4 regions of the Streptomyces sp. NPDC050121 genome follow, and region 1 is predicted to be linked to each of the others. Evidence: riboswitches for the same ligand, from Rfam matches in the RefSeq annotation. Region 1 holds a riboswitch; each other region holds the start of a gene.

The links. Region 1 has a riboswitch for cyclic di-AMP ahead of ACIBTS_RS31960 (transglycosylase family protein). Riboswitches for the same ligand answer to the same signal wherever they lie in the genome.
Positions count from the first base shown of each region.
Region 2: linked by a shared signal. The riboswitch ahead of ACIBTS_RS28905 (M23 family metallopeptidase) and the one ahead of ACIBTS_RS31960 (transglycosylase family protein) in region 1 are both predicted to bind cyclic di-AMP.
Region 3: linked by a shared signal. The riboswitch ahead of ACIBTS_RS02880 (peptidoglycan DD-metalloendopeptidase family protein) and the one ahead of ACIBTS_RS31960 (transglycosylase family protein) in region 1 are both predicted to bind cyclic di-AMP.
Region 4: linked by a shared signal. The riboswitch ahead of ACIBTS_RS47465 (M23 family metallopeptidase) and the one ahead of ACIBTS_RS31960 (transglycosylase family protein) in region 1 are both predicted to bind cyclic di-AMP.

Region 1 covers NZ_JBITJV010000025.1:99,138-103,462, forward strand. Annotated here, with positions in the region: gene ACIBTS_RS31950 (cytochrome P450) at 1-769, shown strand, start outside; gene ACIBTS_RS31955 (transglycosylase family protein) at 993-2,090, shown strand; cyclic di-AMP (ydaO/yuaA leader) riboswitch at 2,295-2,465, shown strand; gene ACIBTS_RS31960 (transglycosylase family protein) at 2,469-3,164, shown strand; gene eno (phosphopyruvate hydratase) at 3,689-4,325, shown strand, end outside.
Region 2 covers NZ_JBITJV010000021.1:126,479-130,803, reverse strand. Annotated here, with positions in the region: gene ACIBTS_RS28910 (GntR family transcriptional regulator) at 93-788, opposite strand; gene ACIBTS_RS28905 (M23 family metallopeptidase) at 977-1,720, opposite strand; cyclic di-AMP (ydaO/yuaA leader) riboswitch at 1,735-1,900, opposite strand; gene ACIBTS_RS28900 (M16 family metallopeptidase) at 2,123-3,511, opposite strand; gene ACIBTS_RS28895 (pitrilysin family protein) at 3,508-4,325, opposite strand, start outside.
Region 3 covers NZ_JBITJV010000002.1:102,959-107,283, reverse strand. Annotated here, with positions in the region: gene ACIBTS_RS02885 (alpha-galactosidase) at 1-1,149, shown strand, start outside; cyclic di-AMP (ydaO/yuaA leader) riboswitch at 1,454-1,611, shown strand; gene ACIBTS_RS02880 (peptidoglycan DD-metalloendopeptidase family protein) at 1,616-2,521, shown strand; gene ACIBTS_RS02875 (GDSL-type esterase/lipase family protein) at 2,804-3,880, shown strand; gene ACIBTS_RS02870 (DUF6250 domain-containing protein) at 4,075-4,325, shown strand, end outside.
Region 4 covers NZ_JBITJV010000071.1:12,665-16,989, reverse strand. Annotated here, with positions in the region: gene ACIBTS_RS47480 (MarR family winged helix-turn-helix transcriptional regulator) at 1-423, opposite strand, end outside; gene ACIBTS_RS47475 (dihydrofolate reductase family protein) at 525-1,652, shown strand; tRNA gene ACIBTS_RS47470 (tRNA-Met) at 1,736-1,809, shown strand; cyclic di-AMP (ydaO/yuaA leader) riboswitch at 2,130-2,298, shown strand; gene ACIBTS_RS47465 (M23 family metallopeptidase) at 2,306-3,343, shown strand; gene ACIBTS_RS47460 (aldo/keto reductase) at 3,540-4,325, shown strand, end outside.

The DNA.
Region 1 (4,325 bases):
GGCGGGGATGATGATCCGGCACGGCGGCGGGCCCCGCGGCGGGGTCGCGCGGTCGGTGAAGAAGATGCGCGGCTACCTGCTGGAGCTGATCCACCGCAAGCGCGCCGAGCTCCCCGCCGACCCGGCCCCCGGCGAGGACCTCATCTCGGGCCTGATCCGCGCCTCCGACCACGGTGAGCACCTCACCGAGAACGAGGCCGCGGCCATGGCCTTCATCCTTCTCTTCGCCGGCTTCGAGACCACCGTCAACCTGATCGGCAACGGCCTCCACGCCCTGCTTTCCCACCCGGAGCAGCGGGCGCGGTTGCAGGCATCCCTCGCGTCCGGGCAGCGGGACCTGCTGGAGACCGGCGTGGAGGAACTCCTGCGCTACGACGGTCCCGTGGAGCTCGCCACCTGGCGGTTCGCGACCGAGCCACTCAGCATCGGCGGGCAGGACATCGCGCCCGGCGACCCCGTGCTCGTCGTCCTGGCGGCCGCCGACCGCGACCCGGCCCGCTTCACGGACCCCGACACGCTCGATCTCTCCCGCCGTGACAACCAGCATCTCGGCTACGGCCACGGCATCCACTACTGCCTGGGGGCCCCGCTGGCCCGGCTGGAGGGACAGACGGCGCTGGCCACGCTCCTGACCCGGCTGCCCGACCTTCGACCGGCCGTGGATCCGGCGGACTTGAGGTGGCGTGGCGGGCTCATCATGCGGGGCCTGCGGACCTTGCCGGTGGAGTTCACGCCTGTGCACGGCGAGGGCAATCCGACCGCACTCTGAGCGCACTCTGGGCGCACTCTGGGCGCATTCCTGATCGCACGTCAGCCGGAGTGTGACCATTCGGGGAAGTGAAGGTGAGCGATCCTCAAGTCTGTGATCTTCACGTGATCTGCGCGGCATTAACTTGTGACAAGTGATCGTCTGCCGATACGTTCACTCGTCAGCGCGACGCGTCAGTCTCACCCGCCGCGCTGGTACTGCTGTCCAGAGAAAGGCCCCTCGCATGCTCTCCGGGAACGGTCGACACCGTCGCCCCCGCCAGGCCCCGGCGCTGCTCGTCGCGGCCGGAGTGACGGGCTCCGCCATCGCCATCCCGCTGCTCGCCGCCTCGGGCGCGAGTGCCGCCGACGGCACGGTGTGGGACAAGGTGGCGCAGTGCGAGACCGGCGGCTCGTGGAGCGCCGACAAGGGCGACGGCGAGTACGGCGGCCTGAGTCTCACCCAGAAGCAGTGGGAGACGTACGGGGGGCTCGACTATGCGACGCGCCCCGACCTGGCCAGCCGCAACCAGCAGATCGCGGTGGCGCAGAAACTGCTCGCGGCCGAGAACATCGGCGCCTGGGGCACCTGTGGGCTGACCTCCGGGCTCACCCGGGCGAACGGCGCGCTGAACGTGGACACCGGCGTGGCGGACGACTCGTCCGACTCGTCGGCCTCCTCCGGATTGTCCGACCTGTCCAGGGGGCTGTCGGGGTCGTCGGGATCGTCCGGCTCCACGGGTTCCTCGAACTCTTCGGGCAGCGGTGACGGTTCGACCGGTTCGACTGGTTCCTCCGGCTCGTCCGGCTCGTCTGGGTCGTCTGACTCGTCCGGCAATTCATCGAGTTCACCCTCCGCGTCGCCTTCGTCCCCTTCGTCCCCCTCGTCCTCTTCCTCCACCGGTGCGGGCGGCTCCACCGGCGCCGGCGCGTCCGACGGCTCCGGCGGCCAGGGTGACGCGCAGGCGACCGGCGGCTCACCCGCCGGGGCCCCGGAAGCGGACGATCCGGACAAGTCGGTCCAGGATGCGGGCTCTTGGAGCCTCGTCGACACCGGCTCCCTCGGCTCGGGCCGACACCGCGGCGCCACCGCCGAGGAGAACACGACCAAGAGCGCCGCCGCCGACCGTGCCGCCGCCGTCGACGGCGCCACGACCGCCTCCGCCGGCCGGCACGCCGCGGCCACCTACGTCGTCCAGGAGGGCGACTCGCTCGCCTCCATCGCCGACTCCCTTGGCCTCGACGGCGGATGGCGCGCCCTCTATGCCGAGAACAAGGGCCTCATCGGCGCCGACCCGAGCGACATCGTCCCCGGTCAGACCCTCGACACAGGGGTTGAATAGGGCGCAAAACCCAAGAAAAACAGCGGGAGTTCACGTCATACTTCGCGCCGAATGTCCGGTTTGGTGAAAGTGTGGGATGAGTCTCAGAAGCCCTGATCGTCTTTGAAATTCCGCGGATCGCGTGTCTACGGTCGTCCCGCTCGGCAACCCGAGCCCCGGCCGTCGCAACGCCGAATCCTGCCAGTGGCAGCCCGGGAACAGTCGTCGCGTCAAGCGCCGTAGGCAGGAGCGGGGGACCCAAGGTAAGCGCCGCACCGGGCAGTTGACCGGAGCGGCTTGGGGTGAAGCCGCGCCTCGTGAAAGCGAGAGCGTGGCCGGGCAACTCAACCGGCCCGAACCCGACAGCTCACCTCGCAGGCGTCGGTGAGGGGATCCACCATGCTGTTTTCGGGCAAGGGCAAGCACCGTCGTCCGTCCAAGGCCACCCGCGTCGCCGCGCTGGCCGGCGTCACCGGCGTCGCCATCGCCGCCCCGCTGATGGCGGCAGGCAACGCCTCCGCCGCCACCGCCTCCGAGTGGGACGCGGTCGCCCAGTGCGAGTCCGGCGGCAACTGGTCCATCAACACCGGCAACGGCTACTACGGCGGCCTGCAGTTCTCCGCCTCCACCTGGGCCGCCTACGGCGGTACGCAGTACGCCGCGCAGGCCAACCAGGCCTCCAAGTCGCAGCAGATCGCCGTCGCCGAGAAGGTCCTCGCCTCCCAGGGCAAGGGCGCCTGGCCGGTCTGCGGCACGGGCCTGTCCGGCGCCGCCTACAACGGCAGCAGCTCCTCCGGCTCGTCGAGCAGCACCGGCGGCTCCGGCTCCAGCAGCGCCGGCACCCGCTCGACCGGGAACCAGAGCGCCTCCCGCTCCACCGACCGCCCGGCCGCCTCCAAGACGGTCACCACGCCGACCGGCAAGAAGGTCAAGAAGGGCGACGGCGAGTACAAGGTCGTCAAGGGCGACACCCTCAGCTCCATAGCCGAGAAGCACAAGGTCAAGGGCGGCTGGCAGAAGCTGTTCCAGCTGAACAAGGACATCGTCGCGGACGCCGACCTCATCTACCCGGGTCAGCAGCTGCACCTGAAGTGATCCCCGGCTCCCAGAGCGGACCCAGAGAAGCCACAGCACCCTCACATCCGAGGTCGGCACACTGAAGACCTCGTGAGGGTCACCCCCCGTCCCCACGGGCTCCCCGCTCCGGTGCGTGTTCCCCCGTACGCACCGGAGCGGGGTTTCTCTTTGCCCGCTCGCCTCGCCCTCGTTCGCCGCGCCCTCGTTCGCCTCGCCCCCGTTCGGCTCGCTGCCGCTCGGCTCGCCCCTGTTCGGCTCGCTGCCGTTCGCCTCGCCCCTGTTCGGCTCGCTGCCGTTCGCCTCGCCCCTGTTCGGCTCGCTGCCGCTCGGCTCGCTGCCCTCTCTCCCCGCCGCCCGTTTGCCTCGCGCGCTTTCTTCGCCTGTTTGTCACCCGCTCTTTGTTCCGAGCGGGAACAATGTGTACGGTCAGTTCGTCCACAGGGCGGTCGGTCGGCTGCCGACGCCCGTCGGGCGGTTAGGCTCTAGTCGCAAGGCCCACGGGCCCCGCACTCTCAGCGTCACATCCCAAGAAGGAGATGCTCGTGCCGTCCATCGACGTCGTCGTAGCCCGGGAAATCCTCGACTCGCGAGGGAACCCCACCGTCGAGGTCGAGGTCGGCCTCGACGACGGCAGCACCGGTCGTGCCGCCGTCCCGTCCGGCGCCTCCACCGGCGCCTTCGAGGCCATCGAGCTGCGCGACGGTGACCCGAACCGCTACCAGGGCAAGGGTGTCGAGAAGGCCGTCCTCGCCGTCATCGAGCAGATCGGCCCGGAGCTCGTCGGCTACGACGCCACCGAGCAGCGTCTGATCGACCAGGCCATGTTCGACCTGGACGCCACCGACAACAAGGGCTCGCTCGGCGCCAACGCCATCCTCGGCGTCTCCCTCGCCGTCGCCCACGCCGCCTCCGAGGCCAGCGACCTCCCGCTCTTCCGCTACCTGGGCGGCCCCAACGCGCACCTGCTGCCGGTGCCGATGATGAACATCCTGAACGGCGGCTCGCACGCCGACTCCAATGTGGACATCCAGGAGTTCATGATCGCCCCGATCGGCGCGGAGTCCTTCTCCGAGGCCCTGCGCTGGGGCACCGAGGTCTACCACACCCTCAAGAAGGTGCTGAAGGCCAAGGGCCTGTCCACCGGCCTCGGCGACGAGGGCGGCTTCGCCCCGAACCTCG
Region 2 (4,325 bases), on a different contig from region 1:
CGAATTATCGGGCGAGCCCTTCGCATTTCCCGTCCGCGGGCAGCAGAAATAATCCCCCGCGAATTATCTCCTCTTTGTATACGGCTCTCGTGTTAATGCCGCACGCTTGTCATGTTTACGGGAGGTTGCGAAGTCCTCACACGGTCGATGCGCTCCGGTCCGCCGGAAAAGCGCAGTCGGTGCGCGGCCGTCGTGCGCTCGGTGTGCAGCGCCGTGATCGCCCGCGCGCGCTCATGGTCGCCGCGCGCCACCGCGTCCACGATCGCCCCGTGCTCGGCCCAGGACTCCACCGGGTTGGCCGGCGCCTCCACCGCGTACATCCAGGCGATCTTGTGGCGCAGCTGGGTGAGCATCGACGTCAGGGCATGGCTTCCGGAGGACTGGGCGAGCGTCTCGTGGAACCAGCCGCCCAGGGAGCGCAGATCCTCGCTGCTGCCCCTCCTGGCCCGCTCCTGGCCCAGCCGGACGAGGCCGCGCAGCACCTTCAGATGGGCCTCCGTGCGCCGCTGGGCGGCCCGGGCGGCGCCGAGCGGCTCCAGGAGCATGCGCATCTCCAGCACGTCCGCGGCCTCCTGCTCGGTCGGCTCCGCGACGCACGCGCCCGCGTGCCGCCGCGTCACGACGAAGCCCTCGGCCTCCAGCGTGCGCAGCGCCTCCCGGACGGGGACGCGGGAAACGCCGTAGCGGCGGGCGAGGAGTTCCTCGGTGAGGCGGCTGCCGCGCTCGTAGACACCCGAGACGATGTCGTCCCGGACGGCCGTGCACACCGAGTGCGCCGGAATACGCATGACGGACCTCCGCCTTAATCCCCGTGAAACGTCGACGATTGACGTGTGTTCCGTGACTCTATTGCAATGAGCGGGAATTTCCGATGGCGGGCCGGAATCCATGGATATTTTTTGGACAGCAGGGCATCGAAAACGGCGAAAGCCCCGGCCGGGAGGGCCGGGGCTGGACGATCTGTCGCCGTGCGCCGTCAGACGTTCACACCGTGCTGGCGGAGGTAGGCGACCGGGTCGATGTCCGAGCCGTACTCCGCCGTGGTGCGGGCCTCGAAGTGCAGATGCGGACCGGTGACGTTGCCGGTCGCGCCGGACAGGCCGATCTGCTGGCCGGGAGTGACCTGCTGGCCCACCGAGACGCCGATGGACGACAGGTGCCCGTACTGGGTGTACGTGCCGTCGTTCATCTTGATGACCACCTGGTTGCCGTACGACCCGCCCCAGCCGGCCTCGACGACGGTGCCCAGGCCGACCGCGTGCACCGTGGTGCCGGTCGCGGCGTGGAAGTCGATGCCGGTGTGACTGCCGGAGGACCACAGCGAACTGCTGGCGTGGTAGCCGGTGGAGACGTAGGAACCCGTGATCGGCAGCACGAAGGCGTTGAGCCGCTTGCGCTCGGCCTCACGGGCGGCACGCACGCGTGCCTCGCGCTCCTCGACGGCCTTCTTGGCGGCCGCCTCACGTGCGGCCTGCTCGTAGGCGGCCTTCTTCTGCACGGCGACCTGGTCGTCGATCTGGTCGGCGACGGCCTCGCCGGCGGTGACGACGGGGATCAGCCCGGTCTGCTCGGGGGTGGGCTCGGCGGCGAAGGCCGGGGCGGAGGCGACGGTGGCCATGACACCGGTGGTGGTGAGCGCCGCGACGCCCGCGGCGCGCGCGGTGGTGCGCTGCATCCGGCTGGGCCGACGGTGCTTCCCGGTGGCGCAGGTGAACGCCATGAAGTGGGGGGTGTCCTTTCCTTCCCTCTCGCCTACCGGGTTAGCTGACGGGTTCGGAGCAGGAAGGTCTCCTACGGACCCCCTCGCGGCTCGCGCGGGCGTCCGATTCACCCCAGGGACTTCACGTGGGTCCCCGGCTCCCCTGGCTCGCGCCGTACGGGGACTCGGCGATGACTGTCCGCTGCCGCGGCTGCGGCGCACTGCCTGACGAACAGCCCGGACGAAGCTAAGCGGGACGGGTTTCAATCCTCAAACGAATCCCGGTTTTTGTAGCGCATGCCACAGGGCAGACAGGCAACCTCCGCCTCAATTCGGACACGCAGAGGCCCTGATGACGTTTCCGTCGGCCAGGGCCCCTGCGTGCGCGTGCCGTTGGCGCGGCCACCGCGCCCGCCGGTCCGCCTACTCGGCGGACACGACCTTCACCGCGCCGATGCCGAGGGCCTCCACCGGCTCCTTGATCCGGGCCGCGTCACCGACCAGGACGGTCACCAGCCGGTCCACCGGGAAGGCGTTCACGGCCGCCGCGGTGGCCTCCACGGTGCCGGTCGCGGCGAGCTGCTGGTACAGCGTCGCCTGGTAGTCGTCGGGCAGGTGCTGCTCGACCTGGTCGGCCAGCGTGCCCGCGACGGCCGCGGCGGTCTCGAACTTCAGCGGCGCCACCCCGACCAGGTTCTGCACGGCGACGTCACGCTCGGCGTCGGTCAGGCCGCCCTCGGCGAGGGTGCGCAGCACCTTCCAGAGGTCCTCCAGGGCGGGACCGGTGTTCGGGGTGTCCACGGAGCCGCTGATGGCGAGCATCGCGGCGCCAGAGCCGTCCGGCGCGGACCGCAGGACCTGCCCGAAGGCGCGAACACCGTAGGTGTAGCCCTTCTCCTCGCGCAGGACGCGGTCCAGGCGGGAGGTGAGGGTGCCGCCGAGGCAGTACGTGCCGAGCACCTGCGCGGGCCACACGCGGTCGTGCCGGTCGGCGCCGATCCGGCCGATCAGCAGCTGCGTCTGGACGGCGCCGGGGCGGTCCACGATGACGACCCTGCCGGTGTCGTCGGCGGTGACCGGCGGCACCGGCCGCGGCTGGGCCGAGGAGCCCGTCCAGGCGCCCAGGGTGTCGCCGAGGAGGGCGTCCAGGTCCACGCCGGTGAGGTCGCCGACGACCACGGCGGTGGCCGTTGCGGGGCGCACATGCCTCTCGTAGAACGCGCGCACGGCGGCGGAGTCGATCTTCTCGACCGTCTCCACGGTGCCCTGGCGCGGGCGCGACATGCGCGCGGTGGCCGGGAACAGCTCCCTGGAGAGCTCCTTGGCGGCGCGCCGCGAGGGGTTGGCGAGCTCGTGCGGGATCTCGTCCAGGCGGTTGCGGACGAGACGCTCGACCTCGCTGTCGGCGAACGCGGGCGCCCTGAGGGCGTCGGCGAGCAGACCGAGGCCCTTGGGCAGGCGCGAGGCCGGCACTTCGAGGCTGAGGCGGACGCCGGGGTGGTCGGCGTGCGCGTCCAGGGTGGCGCCGCAGCGCTCCAGTTCGGCGGCGAACTCCTCGGCGGAGTGCTTGTCGGTGCCCTCGGAGAAGGCGCGCGCCATGATCGTGGCGACGCCGTCGAGGCCGGCCGGTTCGGCGTCCAGGGGCGCGTCGAGGAGGATCTCGACGGCGACGACCTGCTGGCCGGGGCGATGGCAGTGCAGCACGGTCAGGCCGTTGGCCAGCGCTGCGCGGTCGGGCGCCGGGAACGCCCACGGCTTGGCCTCGCCCGCCGCGGGCTGGGGGTGGAAGTCCATCGTGGCGAGCTCGGTCACCGGGCCGCCTCCTCGTTCTCGTCCTGGTCGGCGGGGGCTTCGGCGGCGGTCGGCTCGTAGACGAGCACCGCGCGGTTGTCGGGGCGCAGGCGGGCCTTGGCGACCTCCTGCACCTCCTCGGACGTCACGTCCAGCACCCGCTGGACGGCGGTCAGGGCGAGCTGCGGGTCGCCGAACAGGACGGCGTAGCGGCACAGTTCGTCGGCGCGGCCGGCGACCGTGCCGAGCCGGTCGAGCCACTCGCGCTCCAACTGGGCCTGGGCGCGCTCCATTTCCTCGGCCGTGGGGCCCTCCTCGGCGAACCGGGCGAGCTCCTCGTCGATGGCGGTCTCGATGACGGGCACCTCGACGTCACCGGACGTCTTCACGTCCAGCCAGCCCAGGGAGGGCGCGCCGGCGAGCCGCAGCAGGCCGAAGCCGGCCGCCACAGCCGTACGGTCGCGGCGCACGAGCCGGTTGTACAGGCGGGAGGACTCGCCGCCGCCCAGGATGGTGAGCGCCAGGTCGACGGCGTCGCACGCGCGCGTGCCGTCCTCGGGCAGGCGGTAGGCGGCCATCAGGGCGCGGGCCGGCACCTCCTCCTCGACGATCTCGCGCAACTGCTCGCCGATGACGTCGGGCAGCGAGCCGTCGCGGGGCTCGGGCTTGCCGTCGTGGCCGGGGATGGAGCCGAAGTACTTCTCGACCCAGGCGAGGGTCTCCTCGGGGTCGATGTCGCCGACCACGGACAGGACCGCGTTGTTGGGCGCGTAGTACGTCCGGAAGAACGCGCGCGCGTCCTCCAGGGTCGCCGCGTCCAGGTCGGCCATCGAAC
Region 3 (4,325 bases), on a different contig from region 1:
GACATCTCCGAGGAGCAGCAGGCGACCCTCGCCCGGCGCGCCGCGGCGATCGGCGTCGAGCTGTTCGTCGTCGACGACGGCTGGTTCGGGGCGCGCACCGGCGACCACGCCGGGCTCGGTGACTGGCGGCCCAACCCCGACCGCTTCCCGAAGGGGCTCAAGCCGCTCGCCGACTATGTGCACGCCCTCGGTATGCAGTTCGGCATCTGGGTCGAGCCCGAGATGGTCAACCCCGACAGCGAGCTGTACCGGGCGCACCCCGACTGGGTGCAGTTCCAAACGGGACGAAAGCGGACGGAGTTCCGCAATCAGCTAGTACTGAACCTCGCGCGCGAGGACGTCCAGGAGTACCTCTGGGAACAGCTCGACGCCCTCCTGTCCAGCGCCCCCGTCGACTACGTGAAGTGGGACTTCAACCGCTGCTTCACCGACGCCGGTTGGCCGGACGATCCCTACCCGCAGCGCCTCTGGGTGGACCATGTGCGGGCCCTCTACGGCCTGCTGGACCGGTTGCGGGCCGCCCACCCGGGCGTCGCCTTCGAGTCCTGCTCGGGCGGCGGCGGACGCATCGACCTCGGGATCATGAGCCGCACCGACCAGGTGTGGACCTCCGACAACACCGACCCCCTCGACCGGCTCGACATCCAGCACGGCTTCAGTCAGATCCACCCCGCCCGGGTCATGGCCGCCTGGGTCACGGACAGCCCGAATGCCCAGCTCAACGGCCGGGTCAGCTCGCTGCGCTTCCGGTTCGTCAGCGCCATGGCCGGGGTGCTCGGCGTCGGCGGGGACCTCTCCGAATGGAGCGAGGAGGAGCTGGCCGAGGCGCGGGAGTGGGTGAACCTCTACAAGGACATCCGGCCTCTTGTGCAGCACGGCGACCTCTACCGGCTGCGGCCGCCGGCCGGCGGCCTGAGCGCCGTCCAGTACGTGCGTGGCGACGAGGCGGTCGTCCTCGCCTGGCTTCAGGCGCAGCGGTTCGGCGAGCCCGTTCCGGCGCTTCGACTGCGCGGGCTCGACCCGACAGCGCCTTACGAATGCCGCGAAACGGGCGAAGTGCACCGAGGGGCCGTGCTGCTGCACCGTGGGCTGCGGACCGGACTGCGGGGCGACCTTGATGCGACGGTTATCCGACTGCGCCGCATCTGAGGGTTATGTCCGAATTGGGGCCTTAATTCCAACTCGCTGCGGAGTAAGGAAACCTGGGGAAGTCTCACGTGAGCAGCGTCATATTCGTGACCGTACGTCGCGCGTCATGCTCACGTAATTTGCATGCCTTTCAAGGGGGTTTGACGAAAAGCGGGCCTATTGATTGACGGAGCGTGACCGGGAATTCGCACAGCGGATCAAGAGAAATGCGTTGTCCGTGCAACCTCTGCTTGTCCCTGTGCGTCCTGGTCGCTTACGTTCCACACCAATCCGGACGGACGCCTAATCCTGCCGCCGCCCGGTGTCCGCACACTCACCCGTACCCGGCAGGAGCGGGGGACCCACAGGCAGAACCGCCTGTTCCGGTCCCGGAACAGGCTTGGGGTAAAGCCGCGCCTCGGCGCGGCCGGACATCTCCAGTCCGCACCCGACAGCTCACCTCGCAGGCGCCGGAGAGGAATTCGTCATGCCCGCGAAGGGTAAGCACCGCCGTCCCAAGTCCCAGCGCTTCACCCGTTCCATCGCCGTCGTCGGAACCGGCGGCGCCGCGCTCGCCCTTCCGCTCATAGGCGCCACCGGCGCCCACGCCGCCCCCGTGCAATCGGCCTCCCAGTCCGTCGCGCAGACGGTCGCGCAGTCTGTTTCGGAAAAGGCCGTGCAATCCGTTCCGGTGGCGCAGAAGAAGGCCGCCGCCACGGGCACCCGGACCTACACCGTGCGGTCCGGCGACTACCTCTCGAAGATCGCCGACGAGCAGAACGTCAGCGGCGGCTGGCAGAAGCTGTACCAGGACAACCGTGCGGCCATCGGCGGCGACCCGTCGCTGATCCACCCCGGCCTGAAGCTCTCGATCGGCAAGAAGGCCACGACCGGCGGCACCAAGTCGTCGTCGGGTTCGTCCTCTTCGTCCGCCTCGACGAAGTCGCCCACCCAGGCCGCCGAGAAGACCACCAGCACCTCCAGCGGTTACACCCTGCCGGTGGCCGGCGCGACCATCGGAACCGGTTACCACGTGGCCGGCAGCATGTGGTCCAGCGGCTACCACACCGGCGTCGACTTCGTCGTCCCGACCGGCACCTCCCTCAAGGCCGTGGGCGCGGGCACCGTCGTCTCCGCGGGCTGGGGCGGCGCGTACGGCAACCAGGTCGTCATCAAGCTCGCCGACGGCTACTACGCCCAGTACGCTCACCTCTCGCAGCTCTCCGTCTCGGCCGGCCAGACCGTGACCGAGGGCCAGCAGATCGGCCTGTCCGGTGCGACCGGCAACGTGACCGGCCCGCACCTGCACTTCGAGATCCGTACCACGCCGGACTACGGCTCGGACGTGGACCCGGTCGCCTACCTCCGCTCGCACGGTGTCGCCGTCGGCTGACCCCGCCGACGACCGCACGCCACCCGCCTGACCGCGCCTGACCACGCTTGGCGCGCCACACGCCTGACACGCCTGACACGCAGCCGAAGGCCGGACCCCGATCCCCGGGTCCGGCCTTCGGTGTTCCCGCATGCCGGTCCCGCCGACGGGCCTTGCGTGTTCGTGATCGTTTCGTTGCGGTCGGGTGGCAGCCCCTTTCGTCCCCTCGACAGGCGGGTCAGGGTGGGGCCACAGTGATCCCCGTCAGGGAGCAAGCGCTTTCTGCCGTTCTTCGGAGGTCCCGTGTCCGGCGCCGACCGACGCACCGTCATCAACCGGTTCCTGAGCACTGCGGCGGCCGTGGCGCTCCTGGCCGGCGTCGCACCGTCCGCCTCGGCCGCGTCCGGCGGCACGGACCTCGTCCGTCCCGGCGACCGGCGACTCGTCTACGAGGGGCACTGGGGCTGTACCGCCGAGGCCGCGATCACCGTCAACTCCGGTTCCCGGCTGCGGTTCCGGTTCGCGGGCGGCGCCGTCCACGCCCTGTTCGACGTCTCGTCGGTCACCGTGCCCGCACAGGCGTACGTGTCGGTCGACGGAGGCCCGAAAAAGCTGCACGCCGTCGACCGCGCCGATCTCGCGATCACGGCGACCGGGCGGGGCCCGCACACGGTGCAGCTGTCCGTGAAAGACGTCCACTCGCGGGCCGGCCGGTGGACGCCCCCGCTGGAGACCGGAGTCGTCCTGACCGGACTCAAGGGCCGTCTCCTCGGTCAACCTCCCGTCAGAGCACGTGAGTTGGCGTTCTACGGCGACTCGATCACCCAGGGTGTGATGGCGCTCTGTGAGGTCAACACCTCCGACTGCGCCGACGGGACGGCCGCGTACCCGACCCTCGTCGCCGACGCCCTGCACGCCTCGCTCACCCAGGTCGGGTTCGGGCGGCAGGGTGTGCTCCAGACCGGCAACGGGGGAGTGCCGACCGCCGGTGACGCGTCCGGCTGGAACTTCGCGGGCTCCCCGGCGCGCCCGGACCGCGACGCCGACGTGATCGTCGTCAACCAGGGCACCAACGACGCCGCCTACGGCTCGACCGAGCTCCGTGCCGCCTACCACGCCTACCTGGAGCGTCTTCGGTCGGCCGCCCCGCACCCCCGCATCCTCGCCCTGCGTCCCTTCGACGGGTCGCACGCCGCCGACATCGCCGCGGTGGTCGCCGAACTCGCCGATTCCCGCACGGAGTTCGTCGACACGACCGGCTGGCTCTCGGCGGCAGACGGCGACTTCCACGGTGCCGTCCACCCGAGTGCCCAAGGTCACCGCAAGGCGGCCGACCGCCTCGTCGCCCTCATCGGAAACCCCGCGCAGGGTCGCCAGTGAACGCCACCCGCCGCCGAAGAGCCGCCGCCGTCACCGTCGCCCGCCTGCGCACGCTCGCCCAGAACCCCGCGTACCGCGCGGGCCGGGTGCGGCTACCCGCAGTCCACGTACCCCGACCACCACCCCGGCGCCGAGACCCGCCGGGTGCCCAGGCCGTCCCTCACCCACCCCGCCCACTGAAGGAGCCGCTTCCCGTGTCGACCACGCGCAGAGCATTCGGAGCCCTCGCCGCCGGCGCCGCCCTGGCCGCCCTCGCCCCCGCGGGCGCCGCGAGCGCCACACCCCGTCACCGCCGGCTGATCGCCCACGACGACTTCCGCCACGGTCTGCGCAAGTGGGCCGTGGAACTGGAGAAGGGCGGAACCGTCACCGCCTCCCGCGGCGCCCTGGAGGTCGATGTACCCGCCGGGGCCACGATCTGGTTCAGGCGGCCGCTCGAAGGACC
Region 4 (4,325 bases), on a different contig from region 1:
GAAGATCTCCTCCAGCTGTCCCACCTGTTCAGGGGTGAGGCGGGCGAAGAGGGAGGCGCGGACGGTGTCGACATGTCCGGGCGCCGTCCTCTCCAGGACCGCCATGCCCTCGTCCGTGAGGACCGCGACACTCCCGCGCTTGTCCCAGATGCAGTCCTCGCGACGCAGTAGCCCGTCCTTCTCCAGACGGGTCACCGCATACGTCAGCCTGCTGCGGGTGATCTTCAGCTGCTCCGCGAGCTCGGTCATCCGCAGGCGCCGCTCCGGTGTGTCGGAGAGGTTGGCGAGGATGGAGTAGTACAGGTGAGGCATGCCGGCCTCCTGCTGGAGCTGCCGGTCGATCGCGTCCTCGACGAGGAGGTACCCGGCGACGTAGGCGCGCCAGGCGCGTTGCTCCTCGGGGGTGAGCCAGCGAGTCGTCATGCGACCAGTGTAGTTTGTTTCAAACTTGAACCAAGAGTCCACGTCAACCCACGTCACCCACCTCTCACCCACCTCCACCCACGCCACCGGGGAGCGCGTCGATGCCGTACCCGTACGTCCTGCTGTCCGCCGCCGTCTCCCTCGACGGCTACCTGGACGACACCACCCCCGAGCGCCTGCTCCTGTCCAGCCCCGCCGACTTCGACCGCGTCGACGAGGTACGGGCCTCCGTCGACGCCATCCTCATCGGCGCCGGCACCATCCGCGCGGACAACCCCCGGCTCCTCGTGAACTCCCCGGAGCGGCGCGCCGCCCGCGTCGCCGAGGGCCGACCGCCGTACCCCCTCAAGGTCACGGTCAGCGGCTCCGGCGAGCTCGATCCCGCGGCGAACTTCTGGCACACGGGCGACGAGAAGGTCGTGTGTACGACGGACAAGGGCGCCGAGCGCGCCCGCGCCCTCGGGATCGCCGCGGACGTCGTCCCGCTCGGCCCCGAACTGGACTGGCGCCGCCTCCTCGAACACCTGCACGATGTGCGGGGTGTGCGGCGTCTCATGGTCGAGGGTGGCGGCACCGTGCACACCCAGCTGCTCCAGCAGGGCCTCGCCGACGAACTCCAGCTCGTCGTCGCCCCGCTCTTCGTGGGCGACCCGGACGCGCCCCGCCTCTTCGGGCCGGGCGGCTACCAGGGCGGACGGCTGCGCCTGGTCGAGACGCGGCGCATCGAGGACGTCGTACTGAACCGCTACCAGCCCACCGCCCCCGGCGCCGGACCGCTCCCCGCCGCGGCCGACCGCCACTGGCTGGCCCTCGCCTGCGAGCTCGCGGCGCAGTGTCCGCCGTCGCGGACCGCCTTCAGTGTCGGCGCGGTGATCGTGGCCGCCGACGGTACGGAACTGGCCCGCGGCCACTCCCGCGAGGCCGGCGACCCGGTCGTGCACGCCGAGGAGGCGGCCCTCGCGAAGCTCGACCCCGCCGACCCGCGGCTGCCCACGGCCACCGTGTACAGCAGCCTCGAACCCTGCGCCCGTCGCTCCTCCCGCCCCTCCCCCTGCGCCCGCCTCATCCTCGACGCGGGCGTGCGCCGGGTGGTCACCGCCTGGCGCGAGCCCGACACCTTCGTGACGGAGGCGGACGGAACCGGGCTCCTGACGGCCGCGGGCGTCGACGTCCTCGTCCTCCCGGAGTTCGAGGCGCGGGCGAAGACCCCGAACCGGCACCTGGAATGAGGCGGCGGGGGCGGGGCATCGGGGGCGGCGGTAAACCGTGGTGTTTCACGCCCCGGAAGTAGCGTAGACTGGAGTCACAACGACGCGGGGTGGAGCAGCTCGGTAGCTCGCTGGGCTCATAACCCAGAGGTCGCAGGTTCAAATCCTGTCCCCGCTACTGAAGGCCGAGGGCCGGAATCCGAAAGGGTTCCGGCCCTCGGTGTTGTCCGGGGCAATTCGGCGCGCATCCGGGATGCTTCAGCGCACATCAGGGACCCCTCAGTGCGTGACCTGGACATGTGGCCGGTTGGTTACTGTGCGTACGCCGTCTTTTCGGACGCCTCTTCCGTCAACTCGCCCGTTTTTCGCCGGTCATGGGGCGAAAGTCCCAGGCCGAAAATGTTGTTGATCAAGTAGAAGTGCTTGGAAACCGGCCCCCAGGTCTATTAACGTTCGATAACGCAGCGCGGTCGTCCCAGCCGTCACAAGAGTCGGCTCCGTGCGCATGTGCCGAATCCCGTAAGGGAACCGGGGAACCACCACCTTGGGGTGAATCGCACGGAAGCCACCGTGAACTCGCGGAGTCCACGGCAGGTATACGCGCGTAGGAGACCTTCCCGCTCCGAACCCGTCAGCTAACCCGGTAGGCGACGGAAGGAAAGGAGTACGCCCGCGTGGCGTCCAACCGGCCTGCCCCAGAAGCCCCGTTCGTGCCCGCCCAGCGGTCCACCGAGACCTTCGGCTACGGCGACTACCGCACCGACGAGGGCCCCTGGGAGGAGTGGAACCCCACCGCGGAGTCCATTCGCCCGGTACGCGGCAAGCACCGCGTCGCCAAGCAGCGCGGCGGCGGGTTCGCCCGCAGCTCCACCGTCCTCGGCGTCGGCGTCATAGCCGCCGTCAGCGCGGGCGGCATGGCCAGCGCCAACACCGGCAAGGCCCCCGTCTCCATCTCCCTGCCGGACCTGCCGAACGTCGGCTCGCTCATCTCCGACGACGAGCCCGCCCAGGACGCCGCGCCGGCCCTGGCGACCTTCGGCTCCGAGAGCACCGCCGACGACAGCAGCCAGAGCGTCTCCGACGCCGGTGAGGCCCTGCGCAGCCGGATCATGGCGCAGGCCGAGTCGCAGCAGACCCAGATCGAGACCAAGGCCCAGGCCGCCGCCGAGGCCGCCGCGGCCAAGGCCGCGAGCGACGCCGTCGCCAAGGCCGAGAAGGACGCGAAGGCCAAGGCCGACGCCGCAAAGGCGAAGGCCGCCGCGGAGGCCGCCGAGAAGGCCGAGGCCGCGCGCCTGGCCGAGCTCGCCAAGCAGTACACGCTGCCGACCTCCTCGTACACGATCACCTCGACCTTCGGTCAGGCCGGCTCCATGTGGTCCTCCGGCTACCACACGGGCCTGGACTTCGCCGCTCCCACCGGCACGCTCATCAAGGCCGTCCACAGCGGCACCGTCACGGAGGCGGGCTGGGCCGGTTCCTACGGCTACCGCACCATCCTGACGCTGGACGACGGCACCGAACTCTGGTTCTGCCACCAGTCCTCGATCAGCGTCAGTGTCGGCCAGAAGGTCGGCACCGGTGACGTGATCGGCCGCGTGGGCGCGACGGGCAACGTGACCGGGCCCCACCTCCACCTCGAGGTCCACCCGAACGGCAACTCCGACGGCGTCGACCCGATGGCCTGGCTGCGCAGCAAGGGCCTCAACCCCTGAGCCGCCCCTCCGGGGAACACCTGTCAGACCCGTAAGACCCGTAAGACCCGTAAGGCCTGTGAGACCCGTAGTACCCGGGAACACCCCTGAGGGTCCCCCTCGGGGGTGTTCCCGTGCTCCGTCCACGTGTGCTGTTCACACGTTCTTCGTGTTGCCCAGGGAATGGGTGTGCCGCCCGCGCCCGTTGATGTGAAGCATGACTTCTCTTCGCAAGCTCGGCTCCTCCGGCCTCGAGGTCTTCCCGCTCTCCCTCGGCGGCAACGTCTTCGGCTGGACCGCCGACGAGACGGCCTCCTTCGCCGTCCTCGACGCCTACGCGGCCGCCGGCGGCAACTTCCTCGACACCGCCGACTCCTACTCGGCGTGGGTCGAGGGCAACTCGGGCGGTGAGTCCGAGACCATCATCGGCAACTGGGTGAAGCAGCGCGGCAACCGCGACGACGTGGTCATCGCCACCAAGGTCAGCCAGCACCCCGAGTTCCCCGGCCTGACCGCGGCCAATATCAAGGCCGCCGCCGACGCCTCCCTGCGCCGCCTCGGCACCGACCACATCGACCTCTACTACACGCACTTCGACAAGACCGAGGTGCCCGTCGAGGAGATAGTCGGCGCGCTCGACGGACTGGTGAAGGCCGGCAAGGTCCGCCACATCGCCGCCTCCAACATCTCCCCCGAACGCCTCCAGGAGTCCCTGGAGTTCTCCGACCGCGAGGGCCTGGCCCGGTACGTCGCCCTCCAGCCCCACTACAACCTGGTCTCCCGTGACACCTACGAGGGTGGCCTCCAGGACCTCGCCGAGCGCTTCGGCCTCGCCGCCGTCCCGTACTACGCGCTGGCCTCCGGCTTCCTCACCGGCAAGTACCGGCCCGGTACGACGGTGGAGAGCGCCCGCGCCGCCGGTGCCGCCAAGCATCTCGACACGGAGCGGGGCCGGAAGGTGCTCACCGCCCTGGACGAGATCGCACAGGCCCACGACACACAG